Regions from separate parts of the Alkaliphilus flagellatus genome, predicted to be linked through region 3. Evidence: riboswitches for the same ligand, from Rfam matches in the RefSeq annotation. Region 3 holds a riboswitch; each other region holds the start of a gene.
The links. Region 3 has a riboswitch for S-adenosylmethionine ahead of KQI88_RS16475 (methionine ABC transporter ATP-binding protein). Riboswitches for the same ligand answer to the same signal wherever they lie in the genome.
Positions count from the first base shown of each region.

Region 1: linked by a shared signal. The riboswitch ahead of KQI88_RS08490 (homocysteine synthase) and the one ahead of KQI88_RS16475 (methionine ABC transporter ATP-binding protein) in region 3 are both predicted to bind S-adenosylmethionine.
Region 2: linked by a shared signal. The riboswitch ahead of metK (methionine adenosyltransferase) and the one ahead of KQI88_RS16475 (methionine ABC transporter ATP-binding protein) in region 3 are both predicted to bind S-adenosylmethionine.

Region 1 covers NZ_JAHLQK010000003.1:173,486-176,770, reverse strand. Annotated here, with positions in the region: gene KQI88_RS08495 (homoserine O-succinyltransferase) at 1-428, opposite strand, end outside; gene KQI88_RS08490 (homocysteine synthase) at 559-1,857, opposite strand; SAM riboswitch class I at 1,974-2,093, opposite strand; SAM riboswitch class I at 2,321-2,426, opposite strand; gene KQI88_RS08485 (chromate transporter) at 2,534-3,097, opposite strand; gene KQI88_RS08480 (chromate transporter) at 3,094-3,285, opposite strand, start outside.
Region 2 covers NZ_JAHLQK010000003.1:398,504-401,788, forward strand. Annotated here, with positions in the region: gene yyaC (spore protease YyaC) at 1-379, opposite strand, end outside; gene KQI88_RS09460 (Spo0E family sporulation regulatory protein-aspartic acid phosphatase) at 477-653, opposite strand; gene KQI88_RS09465 (COG2426 family protein) at 826-1,293, shown strand; SAM riboswitch class I at 1,409-1,516, shown strand; gene metK (methionine adenosyltransferase) at 1,655-2,842, shown strand; gene KQI88_RS09475 (sigma-70 family RNA polymerase sigma factor) at 3,019-3,285, shown strand, end outside.
Region 3 covers NZ_JAHLQK010000007.1:24,475-27,759, reverse strand. Annotated here, with positions in the region: gene dapG (aspartate kinase) at 30-1,253, shown strand; SAM riboswitch class I at 1,323-1,426, shown strand; gene KQI88_RS16475 (methionine ABC transporter ATP-binding protein) at 1,519-2,316, shown strand; gene KQI88_RS16470 (methionine ABC transporter permease) at 2,316-2,966, shown strand; gene KQI88_RS16465 (MetQ/NlpA family ABC transporter substrate-binding protein) at 2,973-3,285, shown strand, end outside.

The DNA of each region.
Region 1 (3,285 bases), on a different contig from region 3:
GCCGCCCAACATATATATAAGGTGGACTTTACTTTTTTGTTGGAATAATCTATTACTTCCTTAAGTTCATTCCAGTACTCAATATCATCAAAATCTAAAAATTCTAATGGAGTTCCAGTAATAATCATTCCTTCATAACTGTTATTTTCTATGTCCCTAAGGGTTTTATAATATTCTTCTAAATAAGTTTTGTCTGTATTTTGAGGTGTGTAGGTTTCCATCTGCAAGAAATCTACCTTTATATCTATAGGCATATGGCCAAGTATATTTAGAAACTGAAATTCTGCTTCACTTTTTTTAGGCATTAAATTTACAATTAAAATACGAATTGCTTCAGAATTACAACTGTTAAAATTGCCTTTTATTTCTATACCTTCGCTAATTAGTTTATTAACTGATAAAAGGTTCTTGTTTATTATTAAAGACATTTAATCCCCATCCTCTCATAATTAAAGGCTTCCAACATCTAAAGATTAAGACATACCCTTCCTTGTAGTATGTGTTTCTAAGAGATGTAGAGTTATCACTCCCTCTCTGAGAGAAGGAGTCTTATAACTTTTAGCTATGGGACAGAACTGCTGTTTTAAGAGCTTGATCTATGTCTTCTATAAGATCTTCTACATCTTCGATTCCTATGGATAGTCTTATCATATCTGGTGTAACTCCAGCATTTAATTGTTCTTCTTCACTTAATTGAGCATGGGTAGTGCTTGCTGGGTGTATTACAAGGGACTTAGCATCTGCAACATTAGCAAGATGTGAAAATATTTCTAATGCTTCAATAAATCTTGTTCCTTCTTCTACTCCACCTTTTATACCAAAAGTAAATATGGAGCCAACTCCTTTTGGAAAATATTTTTTTGCAAGATCATAATATTTGTTACCTTCTAGGCTAGGATAATTTACCCAAGAAACAAGTGGGTGCACTTGTAAAAATTCTGCAATTTTTTTTGCATTTGAAACATGTCTGTCTACTCTTAATGAAAGGGTCTCCAGCCCTTGTAAAAATAAAAATGAGTTAAATGGACTTAGGGCTGCTCCTGTATCTCTTAAAAGCTGTACTCTTGCTTTTATAATATAAGCCGCTGCTCCTGTATCTTTAGCATATGCTATACCGTTATAGCTTGGGTCTGGCTTATTAAACTCTGGAAATTTACTATTGCCTAACCAATTAAAATTGCCAGAGTCTACTATTACTCCTCCTATAGAAGTCCCATGACCACCTATAAACTTTGTTGCAGAATGAACTACAATATCAGCACCATATTCTATTGGTTTTATAAGGTATGGTGTTGCAAATGTATTGTCTATAATTAATGGTATGTTGTGATTATGGGCAATGTTGGCAACTGCCTCAATATCAATAAGATTTATGCCAGGATTTCCTATGGTTTCTACAAAAATTGCCTTGGTTTTATCATTTATAGCATTTCTAAAGTTTTGTGGATCATCAGGATTTACGAATATAGTTTTAATACCTAACTTAGGAAGGGTTGTAGATAAAAGGTTGTATGTGCCACCATACAAGGTACTAGCTGAAACTATTTCGTCTCCTGCTCCTGCTATATTGATTATGGCGTAGGTAATTGCAGCAGAACCAGATGCAACAGCAAGAGCACCTACTCCTCCTTCTAAAGCTGCTATTCTTTTTTCAAAAACATCAGTTGTTGGATTCATAATTCTAGTGTAAATATTTCCTTCTTCTTTTAAAGCAAATAAATTTGCTCCATGCTCAACACTATTAAAAACATAGGATGTAGTCTGGTATATTGGAACTGCCCTAGAACCTGTTGCACTATCTACTTCCTGTCCTCCATGAACTTGTAATGTGTCAAATTTTAATTTTTTTTCCTCCATTTTGATCTCTCCTTAAAAATATTTTTATTAAATAACATAAAAAACCCCTTTCTCTAAATTTGAATAATCTAGATGAAAGAGGGCTTTACATGCAGCGGTAACTATTCCACAGCTCCCTCTCATCTTTCACTAGGATTTAATTAACCTAGGGTAGGAATTGGCACCTTTTCAGACAAATGAGTCTGAAGGTTGCCGAGGTTTCATAGGGCCTTTCCCTCCACCTCTCTTGATAAGAGTTTTGTTATTAAGTTTTTTAATATTATACTTTCCTACAAATAAAAAATTCCGCTATTGCTACCGCAATGCTCCATGGCGCACTCAATTTTTAGCATGGCTAAAAACTTCAAGTGCTTAAAATACTTCTAACCTCCTGCTTTCTTTAATTAGTTCATTATAAAAGAAAATTGGACTTTCTTAGATAATAAAAAAACCTCTTTAGCTGAAAGAGGTTGTAATAATCGTCTTCTTATCTTTCAGCTTATGCTGTAGGATTTAGCACCGGATATGTATATAAACATATTGGTTGCTGGGCTTCATAGGGCCTTTCCCTCCACCTCTCTTGATAAGTATTATATTAAATTAATGCTATTCTAATAAATATTAATTACTATGTCAATAGTTTTTATGTAATTTATGCTAATTATTATATATTATTTAAAATATATCAAAATTATAACTAGTATTTAAATATAATGCCTATAAAAGCAGCACCTACTAAATATAATATTGGATGTTTTTTATATTTGTTTATTAAATATAGCATGATTGAAAATAACACAATTGCCTTTAAATCTAATATTGATAAAATTTTATTTGTAGTCTTATATTTTTCAATATCAAACAAGGCAATTTTCGCCACTTCAAAGGCTACCGCTGCAATTAGCCCTGTTACTGCTGGTCTTATTCCATAAAAACTAGATTTTACAATAGGCTTTTCACTAAATTTCGCGAAGTAATGAGCAATTAATAATATTATTATAACAGATGGAGTTACAATTCCTATTGTTGCTACTATACCACCTAATACTCCAGCTGTTGTATTACCTACAAATGTGGCTGTATTTACCCCTATAGGACCTGGTGTAGACTCAGAAATTGCTATCATATCTAACAATTGCTCGTGGGTAATCCATCCATATTTATCTATTAACTGCTGAAGAAAAGGTAGGGTGGCAAGACCTCCGCCTACAGCGAATAATCCTATTTTAAAAAACTCTAAAAATAGCTTTAAATAAATCATCCTATATCATCCTCCTTAACTTCAACATTTTTACCTTTAAAAATACCTATTAATGCTGCCATAACTATTACAACTATTGGAGAAATGTCTATAAAGGCAATGATTAAAAATGCACTTATAAATATTGCTATACCTATTCTGTCTTTTGCTGTTTGTTTCAACATTTTAATTACTGTATTTGCAATCAA
Region 2 (3,285 bases), on a different contig from region 3:
CGGGGTAAAGAGAACCTTTTCTTATTATTATATTGCCAATTTCATCTTCATTTCCTAATGAGGCATCCACAGCTACTATGAAATATCCAGGATGCCTTTTCTTTATTTCTCTTAAGCTGCTAGAAATGTTAAGTGCATGAATTGGATCTTCTATTGTACCATATATAGGAAATGATGGATTTAGCTTTTTTAAAATTGTACCTGTTAATGGGCCTAGAGCATCACCTATACAGCGATCAGTGCCGACACAAAAAATAAGTAGAGGCGCTCTAATATTATTATGCAAATATTTAGAAAGCTCCTCTATTGCTGAAGGAGCCTTATAATGACCTATGCAATTTGAAGTGTTTCTGTGATATTGACTTGTTTGTATATTCAAAAGAACACCCCCTTAAATAATATATAGGGGATGTTCTTATAATATTCCAATGATAAGAAACAAAAATTTTATAATTGTTTCCATAACATCAGACAACTTACCTAGTTAAATTAGAGTATTCAACTATTAGGTCGTCAATCTGTGTACTTAATTCGTAAATTTCATTTTTAGGTCTTTCATCATCCAAATAATTTCGGAGTTTAGTCTGCAACTGTTCTATTAGTAGCTCAAGTTCTTGTATTCTGTCTTGTATTCTGTCTTGTATTCTGTCCACAAAATCACCTCGTGAGTTGTCAAAGTAGTGTAATAAAAGTATTTTATAGTTTATACTATACAAATATTATATCACGACTAAAAAGTTTAATTATTAATTTATTATTACAAAATAAATCTAATGATATTTTTTGAAATATTCATATATAATGTAAGTATGTAGGGGTGATGAAATGGAGAAAATACTTGAAATTATTACTAAAGAAATAATGGTATTATTAATCGCTGCAATGCCGTTAATGGAGCTTAAAGGGGCTATTCCTATTGGTGTATCCATGGGACTCAGTCCCATACATGCTACTATCTTAGGTATTTTAGGTAGCCTAATTCCTGTTCCTTTTTTACTTTTTTTCTTAAAGCCTATTTTTATTAGGTTAAGAAGAACAAAGTTCTTTAGAAGTTTTGTAGATAAATTAGTTAAAAGTACACTGAAAAAAAGTAAAAAAATAAAAAAATATAGTATTATTGGATTAATAATTTTTGTGGCTATACCATTACCAGGCACTGGTGTATGGACAGGTAGTTTAGCCGCAATACTGTTTAATATACGATTTAGGCATGCCTTTCCTGCTATTGCACTAGGCAATACTATTGCAGGTGCTATTATGTTTATACTTAGTTATATTATGGTAAATATTTAGAAAGAAATATATGATAGAATTTTAATAAAAAGTTTCATATATGTAAAAAAATGTTGACATATAGGCCACCTAATGCTAATATTATTTCTAGTTACAATTAAATAAAAATCTTGATGCCTTATCAAGAGCGGTGGAGGGATAGGCCCAATGAAACCCGGCAACCATAATATATTTATATGTGTGGTGCTAAATCCTACAGAATTATAATTCTGAAAGATGAGGAAAGAGCAAAGAATATAGCCTCTTTCTGTTGAATGAGGTTTTTTTATTTTTTAATTTCACCATCTAAGGTATCAAAATGCAATTTTTATTGCTTAAGTGGGAAATAATAAAATGAAGAAGAACTAAGGAGGTTTTTTTAGTGATAAAAAGATTATTTACTTCAGAGTCAGTAACTGAAGGACATCCAGATAAAATATGCGACCAAATTTCCGATTCTATATTAGATGCTATTTTAGAAAAAGATCCATCAGCTAGAGTTGCTTGCGAAACAAGTGTTTCTACAGGACTTGTACTAGTTGCCGGTGAAATATCAACAGATTGCTATGTGGATATTCCTAAAATAGTTAGAAAGACAATAGAAGAGATAGGCTACACTAGGGCAAAATATGGTTTTGACTCTGACACATGCGCAGTATTAACTGCAATAGATGAGCAATCTCCAGATATTGCAATGGGAGTTAATGAAGCATTTGAAAATAAAAAAGGTGCACAAAAGGATGAGCTAGAATCTATAGGAGCAGGAGATCAAGGTATTATGTTTGGCTTTGCTTGCAACGAAACACCAGAGCTTATGCCACTACCTATTTCATTAGCACACAAACTAGCTAAAAGATTATCTGATGTAAGAAGAAATGGTACACTAGACTATTTAAGACCAGATGGAAAAACTCAAGTAACTGTTGAGTATGATGGAGACAAGCCTGTTAGAATCGATACAATAGTTATTTCTACACAGCACAGTCCTGATGTAGATGGTAAAACTATTGAAAAAGATATGATTGAGCATGTTATCAACAAAATTGTTCCAGAAGAATTATTAGATGCAAATACAAGATATTTCATTAATCCAACTGGTCGTTTTGTTATCGGAGGACCACAAGGAGATGCTGGTTTAACAGGAAGAAAAATAATTGTTGATACATACGGAGGATATGCTCGTCATGGTGGAGGAGCTTTTTCTGGAAAAGACGCAACAAAGGTAGACCGTTCTGCTGCATATGCTGCTAGATATGTTGCTAAAAATATAGTAGCTGCAGGCTTAGCAGACAAATGTGAAATCGAATTAGCCTATGCTATTGGGGTTGCAGAACCAGTATCTATACTAGTTGAAACATTTGGCACTGGTAAAGTAGACGAGTTAAAATTAACAGAACTTGTTAAAAAGCACTTTGATTTAAGACCAGCGGCTATTATTAGAGATTTAGAACTAAGAAAGCCTGGTTATAGAAAAGTTGCTGCTTATGGACACTTTGGAAGAACAGATCTAGACCTTACATGGGAAAGAACAGATAAGGCGGATATATTAAGAAAAGAAGCAGGACTATAAGATAAATTAGATCTATTCTCGAAAAAACTGATAGTAATATAAGGAATAGATAAATAAAAGGCAAATAAAAAAAGGACAAAGAGGATGATTCCACTTTGTCCTTTTTTTATTTACTTATGTACAATCATCTTAACCGGTAATATTCGAAGGGGCCCCTTCCAAAAGGAAGGATAACTTTGTACATTGAATTTGATAAAAAAGTAGGAGCTGCTCTAAAAGGAGACAGTATAGCAAAAGAATGGATTATTGATAGACTTAAACCATTAGTAGTTTCATATAGTAAAAAATATGGTGGACAAACTGGATGGGACGAGGAGCTTTATCAGGAAGGGGCATGGCAAATATTAGAGGCTTTAAATGTCTTTGATATTAGTAAGGGAGTTCCATTCCTAGGCTTTGTTACAATCAGACTAAAGCATCATTATCAAAATAGACGTAGAAAG
Region 3 (3,285 bases):
ATGAAATTTGAAAATCAGAGGTGTTGTTTATGAAAATAGTAGTCCAAAAATTCGGAGGAACATCATTATCTACTAAAGATAGAAGAGCAATGGTAATAAGCAAAATACTAAAATGTAAAGAAGCAGGCAAATCTGTTGTAGTAGTTCTTTCTGCAATGGGCAGAAAAGGAGAACCTTATGCAACTGATACTTTAAAGGATTTAATATCCTCTACTTGCCCAGGACACAGTCTAAAAACCCTAGATTTACTAATGTCCTGTGGAGAAATAATATCTTCATCATTAATAGGTGCACAATTAGAAGCAATGGGAGAAAAAGTTGTGATACTTACAGGTCCCCAAGCTGGTATTTTGACCGACTCTGTTTTTGGTAATGCAGAAATTCTAGCTATAGACAACAAACAAATACTTTCGCATCTTAGTAATGGTGCTATAGTAATAGTCACAGGATTTCAAGGTGCTACTGAGCTAGGTGAGATTACAACATTAGGTCGTGGCGGTAGTGATACAACAGCTGCTGCCTTAGGGGTTGCACTTAATGCAGAAAGTGTAGATATCTATACAGATGTTGATGGTATTATGACTGCTGATCCTAATATTGTTCCTAATGCAAAAATTATAGATGAAATTAATTATGAAGAAGTATTTCAAATGGCAGACAAAGGTGCTCAAGTTATCCATCCTAGAGCGGTAGAAATCTCGAAAAAAGGAAACCTTACTATAAAAATCAAAAATACAATGTCATCTCACCCAGGAACTAAAATTCATTATTATACACATACAGGCAAAGAACTATACTCCACTCGACCTAATAAGGGAAAACTATTGACAGCAATTACAAGCAAAAATCATATTTCTCAAGTTTCTATTACCATGGATGATAGTTTACAAGGTGATAGCATATTATTTTCCTCTTTAGCTGATGCTAATATAAGTATCGATATGATAAATTTTTTTATAGATAAAAAAGTTTTTACTATAGATGAAAACCAAATAGATTTAACAAAAAGATTAATGGATAAATTTCAATTCAAATATAATATTTTAAATGCCTGTAGCAAAGTTACAATTATTGGTAGTAGGATTACTGGTATTCCTGGTGTAATGGCAACTATAGTTACAGCCCTATCTAAAGAAAATATTAGAATACTACAAAGTTCAGATTCTCATGCTACTATTTCCTGTCTAATTAAAGAAGAGGATGCAAATAAGGCTGTAAACCTACTACATGATGCTTTTAATCTAAATCAATAATTTTTAAAAAATACTTGACATTAATTAAAAAGGGCAATATAATAAACTTTAAATTAAATAATACGAAAACTCTTATCCAGAGAGGTGGAGGGACTGGCCCGATGAAACCCGGCAACCACGACTTTAGTCGAAGGTGCTAATTCCAGCAACACAATTGTGTTGAGAGATGAGAGAGGAATCCTAATTTTATTATGTTATTAGTTAACCTCTTTCATTTTGAAAGAGGTTTTTTTATTTCTTTAAAATACTTTTATGAGGTGATTTTATGATAAATCTAAACAATATTACAAAGATATATGAGGCTAAGGAAGGTAATGTTTTGGCCATTAAAAATATTTCTTTAAATATCAAAAAGGGTGAAATATACGGGATAATGGGAGTTAGTGGTGCTGGAAAGTCTACACTTATTCGTTGTATAAATTTGTTAGAAAAACCAACTTATGGAGAGGTATGGGTTAATAATGTTAATTTAACCAATCTATCTACATCTCTACTTAGAGAGGAAAGAAAGAATATAGGTATGATTTTTCAACACTACAATCTATTAAGTAGCAGAAATGTTTTTGATAATATAGCATATCCCTTAGAATTAGCTGGTGTTAAAAAACAAGAGCGAAACAAACGAATAGAGGAATTGCTTAATTTGGTAGATCTCGCCGATAAGAAAAACCATTATCCGTCTCAGCTTAGCGGTGGTCAAAGGCAGCGTATAGCAATAGCTAGGGCACTTGCAACAAATCCACAAATACTTTTAAGTGATGAGTCTACTTCTGCCCTAGACCCAATTACTAGTAGAAGCATTCTAGAATTATTAAAGGAAATAAATGGAAGATTAGGTGTGACTATAGTGTTAATAACCCATCAAATGGAAGTTATAGAGCAAATATGTCATAGAGTTGCAGTATTACAAGACGGAAGTATAGTGGAGGAAGGCCCTGTAAACAAAGTGTTTTCATCTCCACAAAATCCATATACAAGGCTTTTATTAGATAAAAATGATAGTAATACTTATATTAAAGAATCTATTAAATTATTTAAAACAAAAAAGGTAGGTGTTTTATAGTGTCAAGACTTATTACATTAATTGTACCTGCATTTAAACAAACCCTTTTTATGGTTTCAATTACAACATTATTTGCAGTATTAATAGGTACTCCTATTGGAGTTTTGTTAGTTTCCACAAGAAAAAAACACATTTTAGAAAATAATATTTTACATCGAACCCTTTCTTATATAGTAAACTTTGGACGTTCTTTTCCATTTATTATATTAATGATTTCTATTATACCCTTTACTAGGCTAATAGTTGGTACATCTATAGGCACAAAGGCAGCTATAGTACCTTTGACAGTAGCCACTATACCGTTTTATGCAAGGGTTATCGAAAATGCACTACTAGAAGTTAATTGGGGAATTATTGAGGCATCTCAGGCAATGGGGGCTACCCCTATTCAAATAATATGTAAGGTTTTAATTCCAGAGAGCATGCCAGCCATTGTTTTAGGTATTACAATTACCCTTGTCAACGTTATAGGGTATTCCGCCATGGCAGGAGCAGTAGGAGGAGGTGGACTAGGAGATTTAGCAATTAGGTATGGATATCATAGATTTGATAAGGAAATTATGATTTGGACCGTATTACTATTGATAGTAATAGTTCAAATCATACAATTTAGCGGCAACTTTATATCAAAACAAATTAATAGGAGGTAATTAAAAATGAAAAAAAATATTGTACTATCTATTGTAGGAATTATTATTTTATCTTTAATACTAAGTAGCTGTGGAAAAGCTCCAGCTAACAATACTGCTTCAAATAACGAAGAAGAAACTACAGCTAATGTATTAAATATTGGTGCTACCCCTGAACCCCATGCAGAAATATTAAAAATTGTTCAACCTATACTAGAGAAAGAGGGTGTTGAACTTAAAATTGTGGAATTTACTGACTATGTGCTTCCAAATTTAGCTCTTAACGACAAGGAAATCGACGCTAACTTTTTTCAACACGCTCCTTACATGGACTCCTTTG